One region of the Methylobacterium sp. ap11 genome, then DNA from elsewhere that is predicted to be linked to it. Evidence: riboswitches for the same ligand, from Rfam matches in the RefSeq annotation. Region 1 holds a riboswitch; each other region holds the start of a gene.
The links. Region 1 has a riboswitch for cobalamin ahead of BMX97_RS19730 (TonB-dependent receptor). Riboswitches for the same ligand answer to the same signal wherever they lie in the genome.
Positions count from the first base shown of each region.

Region 2: linked by a shared signal. The riboswitch ahead of BMX97_RS21980 (ribonucleoside-diphosphate reductase subunit alpha) and the one ahead of BMX97_RS19730 (TonB-dependent receptor) in region 1 are both predicted to bind cobalamin.
Region 3: linked by a shared signal. The riboswitch ahead of BMX97_RS19075 (TonB-dependent receptor) and the one ahead of BMX97_RS19730 (TonB-dependent receptor) in region 1 are both predicted to bind cobalamin.

Region 1 covers NZ_FOEB01000014.1:13,149-19,135, forward strand. Annotated here, with positions in the region: gene BMX97_RS19730 (TonB-dependent receptor) at 103-2,133, opposite strand; cobalamin riboswitch at 2,336-2,530, opposite strand; gene BMX97_RS19735 (hypothetical protein) at 2,669-2,893, opposite strand; gene BMX97_RS19740 (hypothetical protein) at 2,969-3,184, opposite strand; gene repB (plasmid partitioning protein RepB) at 3,265-4,344, opposite strand; gene repA (plasmid partitioning protein RepA) at 4,341-5,561, opposite strand; gene BMX97_RS19755 (acyl carrier protein) at 5,954-5,987, shown strand, end outside.
Region 2 covers NZ_FOEB01000017.1:64,306-70,292, reverse strand. Annotated here, with positions in the region: partial or broken gene BMX97_RS21995 (aminotransferase class V-fold PLP-dependent enzyme) at 1-267, opposite strand, end outside; partial or broken gene BMX97_RS21990 (family 2B encapsulin nanocompartment shell protein) at 443-1,579, opposite strand; gene BMX97_RS32300 (hypothetical protein) at 2,128-2,334, shown strand; gene BMX97_RS21985 (hypothetical protein) at 2,778-3,260, opposite strand; cobalamin riboswitch at 3,615-3,841, shown strand; gene BMX97_RS21980 (ribonucleoside-diphosphate reductase subunit alpha) at 3,956-5,987, shown strand, end outside.
Region 3 covers NZ_FOEB01000013.1:39,049-45,035, forward strand. Annotated here, with positions in the region: gene BMX97_RS19070 (PepSY domain-containing protein) at 1-967, opposite strand, end outside; gene BMX97_RS19075 (TonB-dependent receptor) at 979-3,114, opposite strand; cobalamin riboswitch at 3,379-3,580, opposite strand; gene BMX97_RS19080 (ABC transporter substrate-binding protein) at 3,799-5,013, shown strand; gene BMX97_RS19085 (aldo/keto reductase) at 5,123-5,950, shown strand.

The sequences.
Region 1 (5,987 bases):
CGCTCGCCGGCACCGGTTCGCGGCCCATCGGGCCGATGGCCACCACTGCGAGAGATCCCGCCCGGCGATGGCCCCTTAAGGGACACGACGGGACCGCGCCCGTCAGAACCGCCCCGCCAGGGTCAGGCGCAACGCGGTCGGCTCGACTGGGTGGAAGTGCCGATCGGCCACGGCGGCGGCTTCTCCGGGCAAGCGGGACTCGTAGAAGTAGGTGATCTGGTCGGCCTTCGCGTTCGTCAGGTTGAGCACGTCGAGGGCGAGGCTCACGCCGTTGTCGAAGGCGTAGCCGAGACGGCCGTTGAGCAGCGCGGTCGGCTTCGAGCGCACCGAGTTGTCCTCGATCAGCGGCCGGGGGCCGAAGTACCGGAAGCGCAAGGATCCGAACCAGCCCCGGCCCTCGCCGAAGGTGATTCCCGCCGACGCGATGGTGGTCGGCGCCTCCGGCACGCGCTGGCCGACGGGGTCGCGGTCGGAGAAGCGCGCGTTGGTGATCGTCAGGTCGCCCTCCAGCCGCAGCCACGGCGTGACCGCGTAGTGGTTGCTCCACTCGATGCCGAAGCGGCGGGTCGGCCGGCTCGGCTCGGTGGTGCCGGTGTCGCCCTGGAACAGGTTCTCGGAGGCGAAGTCGAGCCGGAACAGGGCGAGGCTCGTCTCCAGCCCGGCGATGGAGCGGTTGCGGATGCCGACCTCGTAGCCCGTCGAGGGCACCAGGAACGGCGAGCGGCTGATGTTGAACAGCGGGCTTGCCGGATCGACCGTCGCGGTGACGCCGCGGACGTCGTTCGAGTGGAAGCCGCCGCCGTAGTTCACATATAACTCGGTATCGAGCCACGGCCCGAGCACCGCGCCGAGCTTCGGGGTGACGATGCCGTCGCGGGCCCGCCCGGAATTCGCCGGCGTGTCGGAGCGGACGTCGGCGTAGTAGCCGTCGGCCCGGAAGCCGACGCTGGTGCGCAGCCAGTCGGTCCAGCGCACCCGGTTCTCGTAGTAGAACGCCGCGCTCGCCTCCAGCACCCGGTCGTCGAGCACCGTCGAGCGGTATTGCCGGGCGGTGGTGTTGAACAGGCCGACCCGGATGTCGTCGGTACGGGTCTGGAGGCCGATCTCGTTCTCCATCGGCAGCCCGAGCAGGTCGCCCTGGAAGACGCGGCTGATCTCGCCGCCGCCGAGCACCCGGGCGTCGCGCTGGCGGAACTGGTCGCCGTTGACGGGATCGTTGAGGAAGTAGGTGAAGTTGTTCCAGAGGTTCATCTGGTAGCGGATCACGTAGGCCGAGGCCCGGGTGATGCCGCCCGCGTCCGATTGGCTCCAGCGTCCCGAGAGCGAGAAGCGCCCGGTCTCGCCGCCATCGGTCGGGTCCAGCGTGCCGTAGCGGCCGATAATCCCCTCCGCCACCGCCCGCTCGGGGATCTGGTTGGTGGCGTTCCACTTCGCCCAGTAGGCCATGCCGGTGACGGAAAACCCGTCGGTCGCGGTGCCCTGGCTGTAGCGGGCGACGCCGTTGAGCTTGCGCAGGGCATCGGGCACCACCCACGGCCCATCGTAGGTCTGCGCCTCGCCCGCCACCAGGAGGTTGCCCGCGCCGAGCGGCAGGGAGGCGGCCGAGAGCCCGCGCTTGTAGCCGAAGCTGCCCAGCGTGGTCAGCGCGACGTTGCGGTCGAGCTTGTCGAGGTAGTCGATCCGCACCGATCCCGCCGAGGCGAAGTCGCCGTCGCGGACGAAGTACGGGCCCTTGTGGAATTCGACCGCGCCGACGAGCTCGGGGATCAGGAAGTTGAGGTCGGCATAACCCTGGCCGTGGGCATGGGTGCGCATGTTCACCGGCATGCCGTCGACGTGGAGGGCGATGTCGGTGCCGTGGTCGAGGTTGAAGCCGCGCAGGAAGAACTGGTTGGCTTTGCCCTCGCCGGAATGCTGGGTGACGATCAGGCCCGGCACCGATTCCAGGACCTCGCCGGGACGGGTGACGGGGCGGCTGTTGAGCTGCGCGCCCGAGATGATCCCGGCACTGGCGGCATCGACGGTCGCGAGCGCTCCGCCGATGCCGGTGACGCCGCCGACGTAACCGGCACTGGCGGCGGGGCCCGACGGGGCGGGTGGCGGGGCGGAGACCTCGATCTCGTCGAGGCGGATCTCGCCCGCGGGCCCCTGGGCACCGGCTGGCGAGGATGCCACGGCGGCGATGCAGGCGACGAGCGGGGGAACGAACGACAGGCGGGAGGCAGGCACGGTCGGGACTCGGGCAACGGCAGTGGCACGTCACCGCGAACGAGGCCGCCCGGATCGCGAAGACCCGTTCCGACACCCGTCAGGACACCCCGCCCGACGCGCTTCGCGCGTGACCACGACTGACGGCAGGTCTCCTGGCTCGCGGGTCGGTGCCCGCCACCGTCTTCCCGGGTGAGGCACCCAGTGACTATGGTGGTGGAAGGCTCGCCGCTTACAGTTGCGGGGGCAGCCGCGGCATCGGGCGAACCCCCACCGCGTTCCCTTTTGATCCCCGAGGGGAACCGTCGCCGTGAGGGTGGCGGTTCGAGGGATCCGGGTCAATGCCCCGCGGTGCGATTGCGAACGCGCAGGTCTCGTCGCCTGCCGGTCGTTGCACCCGGGCACCGTTGCCCGCCGGGCCGGCTCGCGTCGACGCCACGCCCCGGGACAGGATCCGGCATCACGTGGACCGCCCCGGTTCCGGCGGGTCCGGGAACGGCGTCCAGTCGGTGAACGCCTCCGGGGCGTAGCCGTACTCGGTGGTGGCGACGTGCCAGGGGCGCGCATCGCCGACGCGCCCGGGATCCCAGCGGATCACGGCGCGCCGATCCGGCTCGTCCCGGTGGATGGCGATGATCCAGCGGCCATCCTGGGGGGCGCGATCGATGGGCCTCCAATCGGTCATCGGCTGCTCCTCATCGGCTGCCCCGCGGCGGCGGACTCTCGTCGTCCAACGCGCCGCGCCTGCCGCCGTTCGCCGTCAGCGCGGCGCGGACCCGCGCACCAGGCGCTCGCCGGCCTCGCATTCGCGCAGGAAGGTCGCCCGTCCGTCGCCGGTGATGCCGCTCCGGTCGGCCTTGGCCTCGCAGACCTCCCGCTCTCCGGTCCGCGGCGCGTCCTCGGCGAGGGCGGCGGGAGCCAGGAAGGGGGCCAGGACGGAGGCCGGCAGAGCGAGGAGCAGGACGGCGCGGCGCATGACGGATCTCGGAATGTCGGGCGGGACCGGTGAGGCATCGTCGCGCCCGTGCGATGGTTCCCGTGTGCCCTCGGCTCCCGTCAGGGCTTGGCGCGGCCGGCCCGGTAGGCGGCCAGGATCTCCGGCAGCCGGTCGAGGACGTAGTCGGCGAGGCCCGGCTCGGCGGTCTCGTCGAACGACACCGCGACTCGATCCGGGCGGCGCTCGATCCGGGCGATGCCGCGGCCGGCCTCGTCGCTCCAGACCTGCGGCGCCGGTTTCGGGGCCGCCGGGGGGGCGAGCGCGTGCAGCACGGCCGCGAAGCGCTCGTTCGTCGGCGTCTCGGCGAGGGCCGGATCGGCGATGAGCCCGGCGATCCGCTTCGGGCTCGCCGCCCGGATCCGCTCGGCGAGCAGCATCCAGCGCGGCCGCCCGGCGGCGGGCGCCGGGCCGATCGCCCGGACGACGTCGGCCGGCACCGTGCGGGCGACCGAGATTAGGGTCGAGAGGTCGCCCTTGCCGACGCCCATCGCGGCGATGATCGTGGCGCGGGAAAAGCCGTGCTCCTCGAGCCGCAGCGCGAAGAACGCCCGCTCGATGTAGCTGAGGTCCTGCCGCTCCAGGTTCTCCTTGCCCTGGGCCACCACCAGTTCGGCGTCCGAGAGCGGGCGCACCACGGCGCGGACCGGCCGGGCGAGGCGGCGCGCCGCCTGGATGCGGCGGCGGCCGTAGGCGACCTGGAACCGGTCCGGGTCGGCGGGGTGGGGGCGCACCAGGATCGGCACCTGCTGGCCGCTCTCGCGGATGCTCTCGACCAGGGCCGCCAGGCCCGGGTCGGTCGCGTCCGCCACCCGGTCGGCGATGAAGGAATCGTCGATCCGCTCCGGGGCGATCTCGACGACGACCGTGCCGGCCTCGATCTCGGCGGCGGCGTCGGCCCGGGCGGCGAGCCCGCGCAGCGTGCTGCTCATCGCCCGCACCGCACCGCTGCGGCTGCGCTCGGGCGAGCGGGAGGCCGGGTTTGCAGCTGCGAACTCGGGCTCGGCCGGGGTCGGGTTTGCAGTTGCAAACGGCTCGGGCGCCGGCGGGGCGGCGGCCGGCTCGGCCGCGGGCGGCGGGGCGGCGGGCTTCGCGGCCGGGCGGGCGCCGAACAGCGCGTCGAGGTTCGACTTGCGGCTCATGGGCGGCCCCAGGCACGGCGGATCAGTCCCTCGATCTCGCCGTTGACCGCCTCGAGGGATTCGAGCGCCCGGTCGTAGGTCGAGCGGGTCACGCCCTCGCGGCCGATCTCGTAGAGGGTCTGCTTCGACAGGCCGGCATCCGACACGGCGGAGGACTTGAGCATCGGCGCGGTCAGCACCGCGTCCTCGAACAGGGTGCGCAGCATCCCGACGATGCGGGTCTGCGGCGCGTCCTGCTGCTCGTAGCGGGTCACCAGGTAGCGCAGCCAGTCGTAGTGCAGCCGCCCGCCGGATTCCGCCACCACGCCGAGCAGGTCCTCGGTCATCGCCAGGAACTGGCTCATCGAGGCGACGTCGAGCATCTGCGGATGCACGGTGATGAGCAGCGAGGTCGCGGCGCAGAGCGCCGAGAGGGTGAGGTAGCCGAGCTGGGGCGGGCAATCGATGACGACGATGTCGTAATCCTGCGCTACCGTGTCGATGGCATGCGCCACCCGGTCGAAGAACAGCGGCTCGCCGGCCCGGCGGCGGGTCAGCGCCCGCGGCGTCTCGTGCTCGAACTCCATCAGCTCGAGGTTGGCGGGCACGAGGTCGAGGCCGGTGAAGTAGGTCGGCCGCACGACCTCGCGCAGCGGCTTGGCGTCGTCGTAGCGGATCGCGCCGTACAAAGTCTCGTCGGCGCCGACATCGAGCTCGGGCTGCACGCCCATCAGGGCGGAGAGGCTGGCCTGGGGATCGAGGTCGATGGCGAGCACCCGGTAGCCGCGCAGGACCAGGGACTGGGCGAGGTGGGCGGTGGTGGTGGTCTTGCCCGAGCCGCCCTTGAAGTTCGCCACCGCGACGACCTGGAGGTGCTCGGCGCCGCTACGCCGCGGCTGGTAGCGCCGGCCGCCCCGGGTGTTCTCGTCCAGGTAGGCGCGCAGGCCGTGGATGTCGGACAGCGTGTAGGAGCGGCGGCCGTTCGCCGACACCTCGGGCTGCGGCCCGAGCCCCTCGGCGGCGAGCTGCTGGAGGCGCGACACCGTCACGCCGATGATCCGGGCGGCCTCCGCCGAGGTGAAGCGGCGCAGGCCCTTGGCGGCGGTGGGCGGAAACAGCCCGGAGGAGATCGCCTGCAGCTGCGCCCGGAGCGTCGCCGCATGGGCGCCGATCGTCGCCGCGGGCGCGACTTGCGCGGCACCGGGGGCAGGGGAGTGGGGCGGCGTGTGCTGATTCATCCGCGCGGGCCCTGTTTGCAGAAAATTCGCCGGTTCGGCGCTCGAACTGCAATTCGCCGGTTTTCGACCGATTCGCAATCGGGGCCGCCAAACCGGCGCAAGCCCCGCGCAAGCCTGGCACGACAGCGGCCCCGCTACGCCGCCGCTCCGCGGGGTGGGAGGCAATTCCGTAAGCTTGACGCGATGTCCACCCTGCCGCCCCGTCGGCGCTTCGCCAGCCGTTAAGCTGTGCCGAGTTGAATACCCGTGCCAGATCGGATCAACCACCCGCTCCGCAATGGAGCAGGTAATTCTCAAAAATAGACATGTAAAAATTTACCAAGATTTAGGCGCAAGATTGCAATTTCAACTGCGGGATGGGATCCTGTGCCAAGCAGAGAAGGTGGAGCCCCATGGTCGAAATCTCCGACATTCGTGACGTGCTGA
Region 2 (5,987 bases), on a different contig from region 1:
CTGGTCGACGCCGAAGCGGCGAAGCGCCGGCAGGGCGCAATGGTGGCCCGAGCGCACCGGGATTCCGTGCCGGTCGAGATGGTGGGCCACCGTCTCGTTCTCGAAACCCTCGATCACGAACGACATCACGCTCGCCTTCTCCCGCGCCGTCCCGATCAGGCGCAGGCCCTTCACCTCGGCCAGCACCTCCTGCGTGTAGTCGAGCAGGTCGTGCTCCTAGGCCGCGATGCCCGGAAGCCCGACGCCTTCTAGGTAGTCGAGAGCAGCCGGAGCCGGGGACGAGGGGAACGCATCAAGGGCTTGCGGGACCTGAGGTCCCGCCGGCAGTGTCGGCGCGGAGGGGGCGCTCGCGGCCCTGGCCCTGCCCGTATATCTCGCGGGCGAGGCGCCCGACGAGATCCGCATGGGCGAGCTCAGCCGGCGTCCCGGGGGGAAGTCGACCTCAGGCGTAGTCATGGTAGTTGCCGAGCAGCACGTTATAGAGACGGGCGATCGCGTCCTCGATCAGCACCGCGGCCGAGAAGTAGCGGGTCACGAGGTGCGAGGCGATCGAGTGGTCGTTGGTGCCCATGTAGCGCACCGACAGGCCGGGCTCGATCTCGCCTGTCACGCCCGAATTGTGCAGGCCGACCACGCCCTGCTCGCTCTCGCCGACGCGCAGCAGCAGGATCGAGGTGGTCTGGGCGCCGGTCACCGGGTCGATATCGATCGGCAGCTTGTCGCTCGGCACCAGCGGCACTCCGCGCTAGGTGATGAACGGCGCGCCGAACAGGTGCACCACCACCGGCGGCACGCCGCGGCGGGTCGCCTCCCGGCCGAAGGCCGCGATGGCGCGGAGATGCGCGACGAAGAAGGCGGGCTTCTTCCACACCAGGGTCAGGAACTCGTCGAGGTCGTCCGGGGTCGGCGGACCGCCGCGGGTCGGGATGCGCTGGCGCGGCGCGACCTCGTGGAGGGGGCCGAACTGCGAGTTGTTCAGCAGTTCCCACTCCTCGCGCTCCTTCACGGCATCGACCGTGAGGCGGATCTGCTCGCGCAACTGATCGATCTCGTTGGAATAGAGATCGGCGACGCGGGTATGGGTGTTGAGGATCGTCTGGATCGTCGAGAGATGGTACTCGCGCGGATCGAGTTCGTAATCGACGAAGGTGGTCGGCAGGCGCGGCTCGCCGGCATGGACTGCGAGCAACTCGATACTCTGCTCGCCGTGGGAATTGGTGTGGCCCTTCAGCCGGTCGCACTCCTCGCGGTGCCGGGCGATGCGCACGGCGATGGCCTCGTCCTCGATCGCGGCGCGGTCGAGGGTGAGGAGGGTCACTGCCGAGAGCGCCTTGACAGCCGGGGCGGGGCCGAGGTCGCTGTCGCCGAAATGGTCGCCGCGGGTCGCGAGCCCCTGGCGCAGGCGGCCCTTGTAGGGTCCCGACAGAGTCAACTCGACTGTGCCGTCGGTAACCACGACGAGGCTGCGCCCGGTCAAGCCTTCGTCGGCGATGACCTCGCCGGCCGCATGCCGGCTCTGCGTGAACTTACCCGCCAGAGTCGCCAGCTCGGCATCGCCCAGCCGGCTGAATAGCGGCAGGACCTCGATCGGCTGGTCGACCGGCAGACGCTCGCGCCGGCCGGCTCGGACCTCAGCAAGCTGCTCTCTCAACCGACGCAATGGACGCAGCCCGAGCCGGACCTGGAACAGCACGCCGACAAACACCAGCACCCCGATCAGCTCGAGGCAGAGGCCGAGGGTGCGCACCGCTTCCATGACAGACCCGTCGAGCGCTGCAGCCGGCGCCGAGGGGCATACAGGGTTGAGGGCTCCCCCGGCTTGTCCTGAACCGTCAGCAGCCGCAGGATCAGCCGCTCGCCGAAGGGACCAATGCCGTCGGCGGGGACAGGCCTGCCATCTTGGCCGGGTCGCGGTCCCGGAACCGGTACGTCGAGGCGAGCACCGTCCAGCGATGCCGATCTCAACACGGTGTCGCCGCGGAGGATCTCCCAGTACCAGCCCGACCGCGGTCGGTCGAAGGGCGGCACCTCGCGCTCACCCGGCACGGCCAGGCCCCCGTCAGCCTCAGGCTGCGATTCCGAGGCCAGCGCCGTGATCCGGCCGTCGAGCTGACCCCGCACGAACCGATGCAGCACGACCCGATCGAGGCGCTCGCCCCTGCCAGCGCGAAGCTCATGCAGATCGTCGTCGCCAGGATGAGCCGCCTTTGCAGCGAGCCCGGAGACCCGAACAGGGAGGATAGCATGCCAGGCTTCACGTCGGCCGATACGGCACCGACCGTGACCCCTGATTTCGGACGGAAACTTTCATCGGCATCGCCGCTTTCTCCATGACATCCAGCCACGAGACGCCGTGGTGACGTGCTCTCCAAGTCAGGTCGGGCGATGGTGGACGAGGATGCAACGACGCCGGCCGGGGGAACGCCACGCTTGATGTCGGCCTCTACAATTCGTCTTTTAGCTGAACCTGAACGAGGTTACGCAGCCTGCGATCGCATGTTGTTGAGAAAATATCGATTTCCAATTTTATGCTCGTAACTCCGCTACGATGGATAGAGAAATACATATTCTGTGTATTTACGTTTGGTTTACGATTAGGAAAGTGGAAAATCTAAGGTTTTATTCTGGCGCGTCCCTTCGGGATCGGGCTCTAGTCGCGGCGCTCCCCGAACCCGTCTATGGCGGGTTCGGCCTTTCAGGTGACGATCCCATCGCGCGCGCCGGCGAGAACGGCGCCCGTCCTTCGCAGCCGGGAGCAGGAAGCCTGAAAGAGGACTTCAGTCATATAGCCCCTCCACTTGGAGCCGGGCGAGGAGCTGACGGGCCTGCTCCTGCGCCGCCGTGTCCCGCTTCTCCTCCTCGAAGCCGTGGGCGAACATCGGCAGCAGCCGGCTCGTTGCCCGCTCCATTGCCGAGCCCTGCCACAGGATCAGAACCTCGCGGTCGGTCAGGTCCTTCAGGAAGTACCAGAGCGTCAGCATCACGCTCAGCGCTGAGCGGTTTCCCCAGCCGGTGATCACGCCCTTCCCGATGCGCTCGACCCGGCGCAGGAGGGCATGCTGCTTCTTCCCTGTGAGGTCACCGAAGGGCTCTAGGAGGGCGGCCTGTATATCGGCGCGCATCGCCGCGATGTCGGCCTCGGCCCTCGCGGCCAGGTCCGGGTCGGCCGGCACGAACGCATCGGGTGCGGAGGACAGCGCGAACAGGAGGTAGGCGGGGATCGCGAGTTCGACGCGCTGGCGATCGGTCAGGGTTGGCATCACGGCATCATCTGGTTCAATCGGGCACGTTGCCCTCCGCTACGCACCGGAGCCAGAGGTCGCCGCGGGCTTGGACGCCCGACTACGACATGGCGTTCTATCCAAGACCAGCCCCGAGAGGAGTGGGCGCGGCGCCTGGCTGACGATCCCCGGACACCGTCCGTCCGCACAACACGGCCGACCCTCACTGCCGAGGAGATCGCGCTCCCGTCTCCAGCATGGCCAACTGGCTACGTGTCGGGCAGCCGATCCAGAGGCCGCGAGGGATGGCATCGACCTGACGATTGGTATCCCTGCTATCCACAGCGCTCACGCGCGCAAACGCAACAGATTGACTCTGCCTGCGTTCCAACCACCATATCTCGGTGTCACGGTTCCTTCCATCTCGCGGTGGGAGGCTAAGAGGGAATGCCGGTGCGGCACCTCCTTTCCGATCGGGAAGAGGGCCAATGCCGGAGCTGCCCCCGCAACTGTAAGCGGCGAGCCCTTCGCCACACCGTCACTGGGCCGATCGGCCTGGGAAGACGGCGGAGGGCGCTGAGCCGTGAGCCAGGAGACCTGCCGGGACACCAGTTTTCCTCCTCGGGCGGGGTGCCCCGGTGGATGGCCTGCGACACCGCCCGTCACCGGCGCGGCGGCGTCGTGCGCGTCCGCTCGGGCTCTCGTCCTCCACGACGGATACGGGGCCCCGCGCGATGCAGACGCTTCACGAATCATCGACCGCCACGATCAAACCATCGATCCAATCGGACGCCGTCCGGGCCGGGCACGAGAGCCCATTCGGGTTCGGCCTCATCCGCCGCAACGGCGCTGTCGCACCGTTCGATCCGACCAAGATTAAGGTCGCGCTCACCAAGGCGTTCCTGGCGGTCGAAGGCTCGAGCGCCGCGGCGTCGCGGCGCGTCCACGATATCGTGGCGGGGCTGACGACGACCATCGTCGCGGAACTCGCGCGCCGTGCCGAGGGCGGTCGTGTGGTTCATATCGAGGACGTGCAGGATCAGGTCGAGCTCGCCCTCATGCGGGCCGAGCACCACAAGGTCGCGCGCGCCTACGTTCTGTATCGCGAGGAGAGGGCGCGCGAGCGGGTGCGGGCCCGCAACGAGGCCGCGACCGTGCCGGCGGCACCGGTGCTCCACCTGAAGGCGGAGGACGGCACGCTGGTGCCGCTCGACGGTGCGCGCCTCGCGGCCGTGATCGCCGAGGCCTGCGCCGGTCTCGACGGTGTCTCGCCCGAGGCCGTTCTGGCGGAGACGCGCCGCAACCTCTATGACGGGATCTCGCGCGACGAACTGGCCCTCGCCCCGATCCTGGCCGCCCGCACGCTCATTGAGACCGAGCCGGGCTACGCCAAGGCCAGCGCCCGCCTCCTCCTCGACAAGCTCCGCCGCGAGGTGCTCTCCCGCCTCGCCGGCCGGCCGCGCGAGGCGACGCAGGCCGAGATGGCGATGCACTACCCCGACGTGTTTCGCGACTACCTGCGCGTCGGCATCGACGCCGAGCTCCTCGATCCCGAACTCGCCCGCTTCGACCTCGATCGCATCGCCGCGGCGCTGAAGCCCGAGCGCGACCTCCAGTTCGACTATCTCGGCCTGCAAACCCTCTATGACCGATACTTCCTGCATGTCGGCGGTCAGCGCATCGAGCTACCGCAGGCCTTCTTCATGCGGATCGCGATGGGCCTCGCCCTGCGCGAGGTCGACCGTGAGGCGCGCGCCATCGAATTCTACGATCTGATCTCCTCCTTCGACTTCATGTGCTCGACGCCGACGCTGTTCAACGCCGGCACGACCCGACCGCAGCTCTCGTCCTGCTTCCTGACCACGGTACCGGACGACCTCGACGGGATCTTCAAATCGATCAAGGACAACGCCCTGCTCGCCAAGTATTCCGGCGGCCTCGGCAACGACTGGACCCGCGTGCGAGGGCTCGGCGCCCACATCAAGGGGACGAACGGCGACAGCCAGGGCGTCGTCCCGTTCCTCAAGGTCGCGAACGACACCGCGGTCGCGGTCAACCAGGGTGGCAAGCGCAAGGGTGCCGTCTGCGCCTACCTCGAGACCTGGCACGTCGACATCGAAGCCTTCCTCGACCTGCGCAAGAACACCGGCGACGAGCGTCGGCGGACCCACGACATGAACACCGCGCACTGGGTGCCGGACCTATTCATGCAGCGCGTCGCCGAGGATGGTCCCTGGACCCTGTTCTCGCCCGACGAGACGCCCGACCTGCACGACCTGTACGGCCCCGCCTTCAAGGCGGCCTACGAGCGCTACGAGGCGAGGGCGCAGGCAGGCGGCATGAATGTCTGGCGCGAGGTGCGCGCGGTCGATCTCTGGCGGCGCATGCTGACCATGCTGTTCGAGACCGGGCATCCGTGGATCACCTTCAAGGATCCCTGCAACCTGCGCTCGCCGCAGGGCCATGCGGGCGTGATCCACTCGTCCAACCTCTGCACCGAGATAACCCTCAACACCTCCGACGGCGAGGTCGCGGTCTGCAATCTCGGCTCGGTCAACCTCGCGGCCCACGTCTCGCCGTCCGGGCTCGACCACGATCGTCTGGCGCGCACGGTCCGCACGGCCATGCGGATGCTCGACAACGTCATCGACATCAACTTCTACACCATCCCCGAGGCGCGCCGGTCGAACCTGCGCCACCGTCCGGTCGGGCTCGGCCTGATGGGCTACCAGGACGCGCTCCACACGTTGCGGCTGCCGATCGCGT
Region 3 (5,987 bases), on a different contig from region 1:
CGAAATCGAGCGCGACGGTCCCGGCGGGAGCCCGCGCCAGGGCGTCGAGGCCGAGCGGGAAGACCGGCGCCGCCTGCCCGGCATAGGCCGCCCGCATGGCGGCGTCGGGGCCGCGCGGCCCGAACCAGCCGCGCGGGTTCATCGACAGCCAGCCGCTGACGAGGAAGGTGACGACGACGAGGCCGCCCGCCACCCCGGCGAGGTGGTGCCAGGCGGCCCAGCCGCGATAGGGGGTCAGCCGGCCGCGCATCAGCCGCACGAAGCCCAGCACGTAGCCGCTCACGCCCGCCGCGAGCGCGATGCCGGAGACCCACAGCACCACGTCCTGCCACAGGCCCGCCCGCGCGCGCAGCGGCGTCAGGTAGATCCAGTGCGTGACGGCACCCGGCCAGTTCCACACCCGCTCGGCCCGGGTGGTGTCGAGGGCGAGCTCGCCCGTCGCCGCCGACAGGTAGAGTTCGGTCCCGGCCGGATCGCCGAGGGCGACCACGCGGAACGGCCGCAGGGGGTCGTAGCGCGCCGTCACCGTCCACTGGTCGCGGGTCACGGTGCCGAGATCGGCGACGGCGCGCGCCGCCGGATGGATGGCGGCGAGCGCCGCCGCGTCCGCCGCCGTCAGTTCGGGCACCGGATCGCCGGTCACCGCCGACAGGGCCTGCCGACGCCCGTCGGTATCGGCGATCCAGTAGGCCGGCGCGCCGCCCCGCATCGCCAGCGTCAGCCGGGCCGGGTAATGCGCGAGGCCCGCCCGCTCCAGGGCCGCCCGAGGGGTGACCCGCACCGAGGCGAGGTCGAGCGGCGGCAGGGCGCCCAGCCGCTCGCCCTCGGTGAGGGCCGGGAAGCCGACGCACAGCATCACCAGGCCGGAGCCGAACCAGAGGAGGATCAGGAGCCCGGTGGCGATGCCGAGCCAGCGATGGCCGAGATGCAGCCACCGCTTCAGCCGCTTGACGGCCGCCTTCGCCACCCTGCCGCGCATCAGAACACGACGTGGTAGGCGAGCTCGACCGAGCGCGGCCGGCCGAGCAGCCAGGAATTGGTGTTGCCCGAGACCGCGTAGATCTGGTCGGTGAGGTTGTAGCCGCGCAGCGACAGGCGCGAGGTCGGGGTGACCTGCCAGTCGAGCGTCGCGTTCACCAGCGTGTAGGCCGGCCGCTTCACCGTGTTGGCGAAGTCGCTGAACACCGGCCCGACATCGTTGACGCCGAGCCGCGCCACCCAGCCCGGCGCGAAGGCGTAGCTGAGCCAGACGTTGGTGACCCGCTGGGGCACGTCGACCGGGACCTTGCCGGCGAACGACACCAGGCCCGCATCGGTGTTCTGCGAGAAGCTGTCGTAACGCGCCCTGAGCAGGGCGGTGTTGGCCTCGATGCGCCAGGCGTCCGAGAGCTGGTAGGCCAGCGCCACCTCGACGCCGCGGGAAGACTGGCTGCCGACCTGCGCCACCTCGGTCGGCCGGTCGGGGATCGGCGAGAGCAGGTTGTCCTTGGCGATGTGGTAGGCCGCCACCGTCCACTCGCCGCGCCCGCCGTCGAACAGGCCCTTGGCGCCGGCCTCGACCTGCTCGCCGGTGGCGAGCTGGAACTGCGCTTGCGGGACGCTGGTGGTGATGAGGCTGCCGAGCGGATCGGCGGCGGTGGCGTACTGGGCGTAGAGCGCGAAGTCCGGCACCGGGGTGTAGACGGCGCCGACCCGGAAGCTCGTCGAATCGAACGTCTTCTCGAAGCGGCTGCCGGCCAGCGGCCGGCTCACCGCCACCGTCGGGGCGTCGTAGCGCACCCCCGTCACCAGGGCGAGCTGGGGCGACAGCTCGAGCCGGTTCTCGGCGAAGACCGAGGCCTGGCGGGTCCGCGACACGATGTCGGTGCGGGTGCCCGCGACGTTGATGAAGGTGCCCGGGACCGGGTTGAACGGATCGACCGTGCTCTCGCCGCCGAACGGCGCGTTGCTGTCGCGCCGGAAGGCGATGTAGTTGACGTCGAAGCCGACGACCGTCGTGGTCTTGAAGCCGAACAGGCTGCTCCGGAGCGTCGCGTCGAGGCGGTTGCCGATCTGCTCCTCGTGGTGGAGGATCTCGATGTAGTCGCTGCGGCCGATCAGGCCGGTCGCCGGCTGGTAGGTGTATTGCTCGACGTCGCGCCAGTGCCGCTCGGTCGAGAGCCGGTAGGCGGTGTTGCGCACCGTGATGTCGGCGCTCGGGTTCCACTCGGTGCGCAGCTGCGTCCAGTTGTCGAACCAGGCGATCTGCGAATCCCGGATGTTGTAGTTGATGAAGCGCAGGCGGTCGGGCACCCGGTTGCCGACGAGCGGCGAGCCCCAGTAGCGGGTCGGCTCGTTGTAGCCGAGGTCGTGCGAGAGCGTGACGCTCAGGTCGGGCGTGACCTGCCAGGTCATCGCCGCCGAGAGGGCGAGGTTGCGGAAGTCGCCGTCGGGCTTGACCCAGCCGTCGGCCCGGTTGCCGCTGAGGTTGATCCGGTAGGCCAGGTCCTCGCCGACCGGCCCGCCGCTGTCGAGGGCGAGCCGCGCCACGCCGTCGGAACCGATCGCCGCCCGCGCCTCGCCGAGGGCGGTGAAGACCGGCTTCTTCGGCACCACGTTGATGATCCCGCCGATCGCGCCCTCGCCGTAGAGCACCGAGGCGGGCCCGCGCAGAACCTCGATCCGCTCCGCCGACCAGGTGTCGAACGGGAAGGTCACGGTGCCGACCCCGACATAGAGCCGCGTGCCGTCGTAGAGCTGCTGCACCGAGCTCGGCCCGACGAAGCCGCGGCTGGCGAAGGAGAGGTTGCCGTTGCCCGGGGCGGCGACGCTGGTGATGCCGACGGCGTTCTGGGTCACCGCCTCCTCGACGGTGTTCTGGCCCCGGGCCCGGATCGTCTCGCCGGAAATGACGTCGAGGCTCGCCGGGGTCTCGAGCGGGGTGAGGCCCAGCCGGCTGCCGGAGCGCGCGGGCGTCGCGAGGTTGAGGCCGGGAGCGGCGACCTCCCGGTTCCGCCCGCCCGCCACGTCGATGGCATCGAGGGGCAGGTCCTCGGCGCCCGCGGGCGCGGCGGCGAGGAGCGGGGCGGCGAGGACGGCGACGGGAGCGAGGCGGCGGGCGCGACGGGGAGACATGCGGGTTTCCGGAGGAGGCGTGCGCACCGTCCGTAATGGACTCATCCAAAAATGTAACGTTATAAAGTTACATTCTCGCCATCCGGTCCGTCGCCGTGACGGGACGGCGCGCAGAGGGCGCGCCGCATCAGCGGATCGGGGGAGGACGGCGGGGGACATGGCGGGACGGGACGCGGCTGTGGCACGTCACCGCGAACGACGGCGCAACGGGGACCTTTCGCCCCCGTCCCGACACCCATCAGGACACCCCGCCCGACGTGCTCGCGTGTGACCACGGCTGACGGCAGGTCTCCTGGCTCACGGGTCGTCGCCTGCCATCGTCTTCCCAGGAACCGTGTCGGGTCCCCAGTGACATGAGTGATGGAAGGCTCGCCGCTTACAGTTGCGGGGGCAGCCGCGGCTTCGGGCGAACCCTCACCGCGTTCCCTTTTGATCCCCGGAGGGAACCGTCGGCGTAAAGCTTAGCCATTCGGCAACGAAGGAGCAACCGTCGTCGACGCGCGAGCGACGCGGAAGGCGATAACGGACGGCGCGACGGACACCGCCGATGCAACCCCCGGCTTTCTCAACCACGCCGCGCGATCCCGCATCGACGCCGCCCCGCACCCCTGACATACAGAGGCCCGAACGGCTCGATCGGGCCGCGAACAAGATCTGACAAAAGCTCCCTGGGAGGATCCCCCGATGTCGTTCCGCTCTCGGGCCGCCGGTCTCGCCGGCCTCGCCCTGTCGCTCGCGCTCGGCACCTCCGCGCTGGCGCAGGATTCCAAGGCGCCGATCAAGGTCGGCGTGCTCAGCGACATGAGCGGGCCCTTCGCCGACCAGGCCGGCACCGGCTCGGTCACGGCCGCGCAGCTCGCGGTGGAGGATTTCGCCAAGGAGGCCGGCGAGCTGAAGGTCGAGGTCGTCTCGGCCGACCACCAGAACAAGCCCGATATCGGGCTCGCCACCGCCCGCCGCTGGCTCGACCAGGAGGGCGTCTCGACCATCGTCGACCTGCCGAACTCGGCGGTCGCGCTGGCGGTCGCGAACCTGATGCGCGAGCGCCACCGGGTGGCTTTGGCCTCGAGCGCGCTCACTTCCGACCTCACCGGCAAGGCCTGCGCGCCGACGACCGTGCAGTGGGTGTCCGACACCTGGGCGCAGGGTTCGGCCACCGCGCGCGCCGTCGCCGGCCGCGGCGGCAAGTCGTGGTACTTCGTCACCGTCGACTACGCGCTCGGCCACGCGCTGGAGCGCGACGCCACCGTGGCGCTGAAGGCCGTCGGCGGCACCGTGAAGGGATCGACCAAGCACCCGCTCAATGCCGGCGACTTCGCCTCGCCGCTGCTCTCGGCCCAGGGCTCGGGCGCGCAGGTGCTGGCGCTCGCCGATACCGGCGCCGACATGATCAACGCCGTGAAGCAGGCGGCGGAGTTCGGGTTGATGCCCCAGATGCGGCTCGCCGCCCTGTTCGTGCAGCTCTCCGATACCCATGCGCTGGGCCTCAAGGCGGCGCAGGGGCTCCAGCTCGCCAGCGCCTTCTACTGGGACCGCACCGACGGTACCCGCGCCTTCGCCAAGCGCTTCGCCGAGCGGATGAACGGCCGGATGCCGACCGAGAATCACGCCGGCGTCTATTCCTCGACCCTGGCCTACCTGCGGGCGGTGCGCGACGCCGGCACGATCGAGGGCGAGAAGGTCGTGGCGGCGATGCGCGAGAAGCCGATCAACGATCCGCTCTTCGGCACCGTGACCGTGCGCCAGGACGGCCGCGCCGTGCACGACGTGTTCCTGTACGAGGTGAAGAGCCCGGCCGAGAGCAAGGGCCCGTACGACTACTACAAGCTCCTCGACACCGTGCCGGGCGACCAGGCGTTCCGGCCGATGGCCGAGGGCGGCTGCCCGCTGGTGAAGTAGGCGGGACGCGCCCGACCGCCGCCTCGACTTCGGCGGGGCCCGACCCAGATCAGGGGCTCGCACCCCTGCAGGGGCGCGAGCCCCTGTCAGGCCCTGCCGAGAGTGTCCCATGTCCGACGCCGTCCTGACCCTGAACGACGGGAAGCGCATCCCCCAGCTCGGCTTCGGGGTGTGGCGGCTCGAGAACGAGGAGGCCCCGGCGATCGTCGGGGCGGCGCTCGAGGCCGGCTATCGCTCGATCGACACCGCGGCGGTCTACGGCAACGAGGCCGGGGTCGGCCGCGCCATCGCGGCCTCGGGCCTGGCGCGCGAGGAGGTCTTCGTCGCCACCAAGGTCTGGAACGACCGCCACGGCTACGACGAGACCCTGCGGGCCTGCGAGGACTCGCTCGCCCGCCTCGGCCTCGACCACGTCGACCTCTACCTCGTCCACTGGCCGGTGCCGCAGCGCGGCGCCTATCTCGACACCTGGCGCGCCCTGATGCGCCTGCGCGAGGACGGCCGTGCCCGCTCGATCGGCGTCTCGAACTTCACGATCGAGCACCTGACGCGCGTCATCGACGCCACCGGCTCGACGCCGGCGATCAACCAGGTCGAGCTGCATCCGCGCTTCCAGCAGGCCGCCCTGCGGGCCTTCCATGCCGAGGCCGGCATCGTCACCGAAGCCTGGGCGCCGCTCGGCCGCGGCGGGGTACTCGACGATCCGGCGATCCGGGCGATCGCCGAGAAGCACGGCCGCACCCCGGCCCAGGTCGTGCTGCGCTGGCAGCTCGACATCGGCAACGTCGCGATCCCGAAATCCGCGACGCCTGCCCGCATCCGCGAGAACCGCGATGTCGCGGGATTCACCCTCGACGCCGACGACCTCGCGCGGATCACGGCTCTCGACGACCCGGCGGGCCGGATGGGGCCGGACCCGGAGACCTTCGGGGCGTGAGGCCGGCTTGATCGGCGGCGCCGGGCCGGCCTAGGCT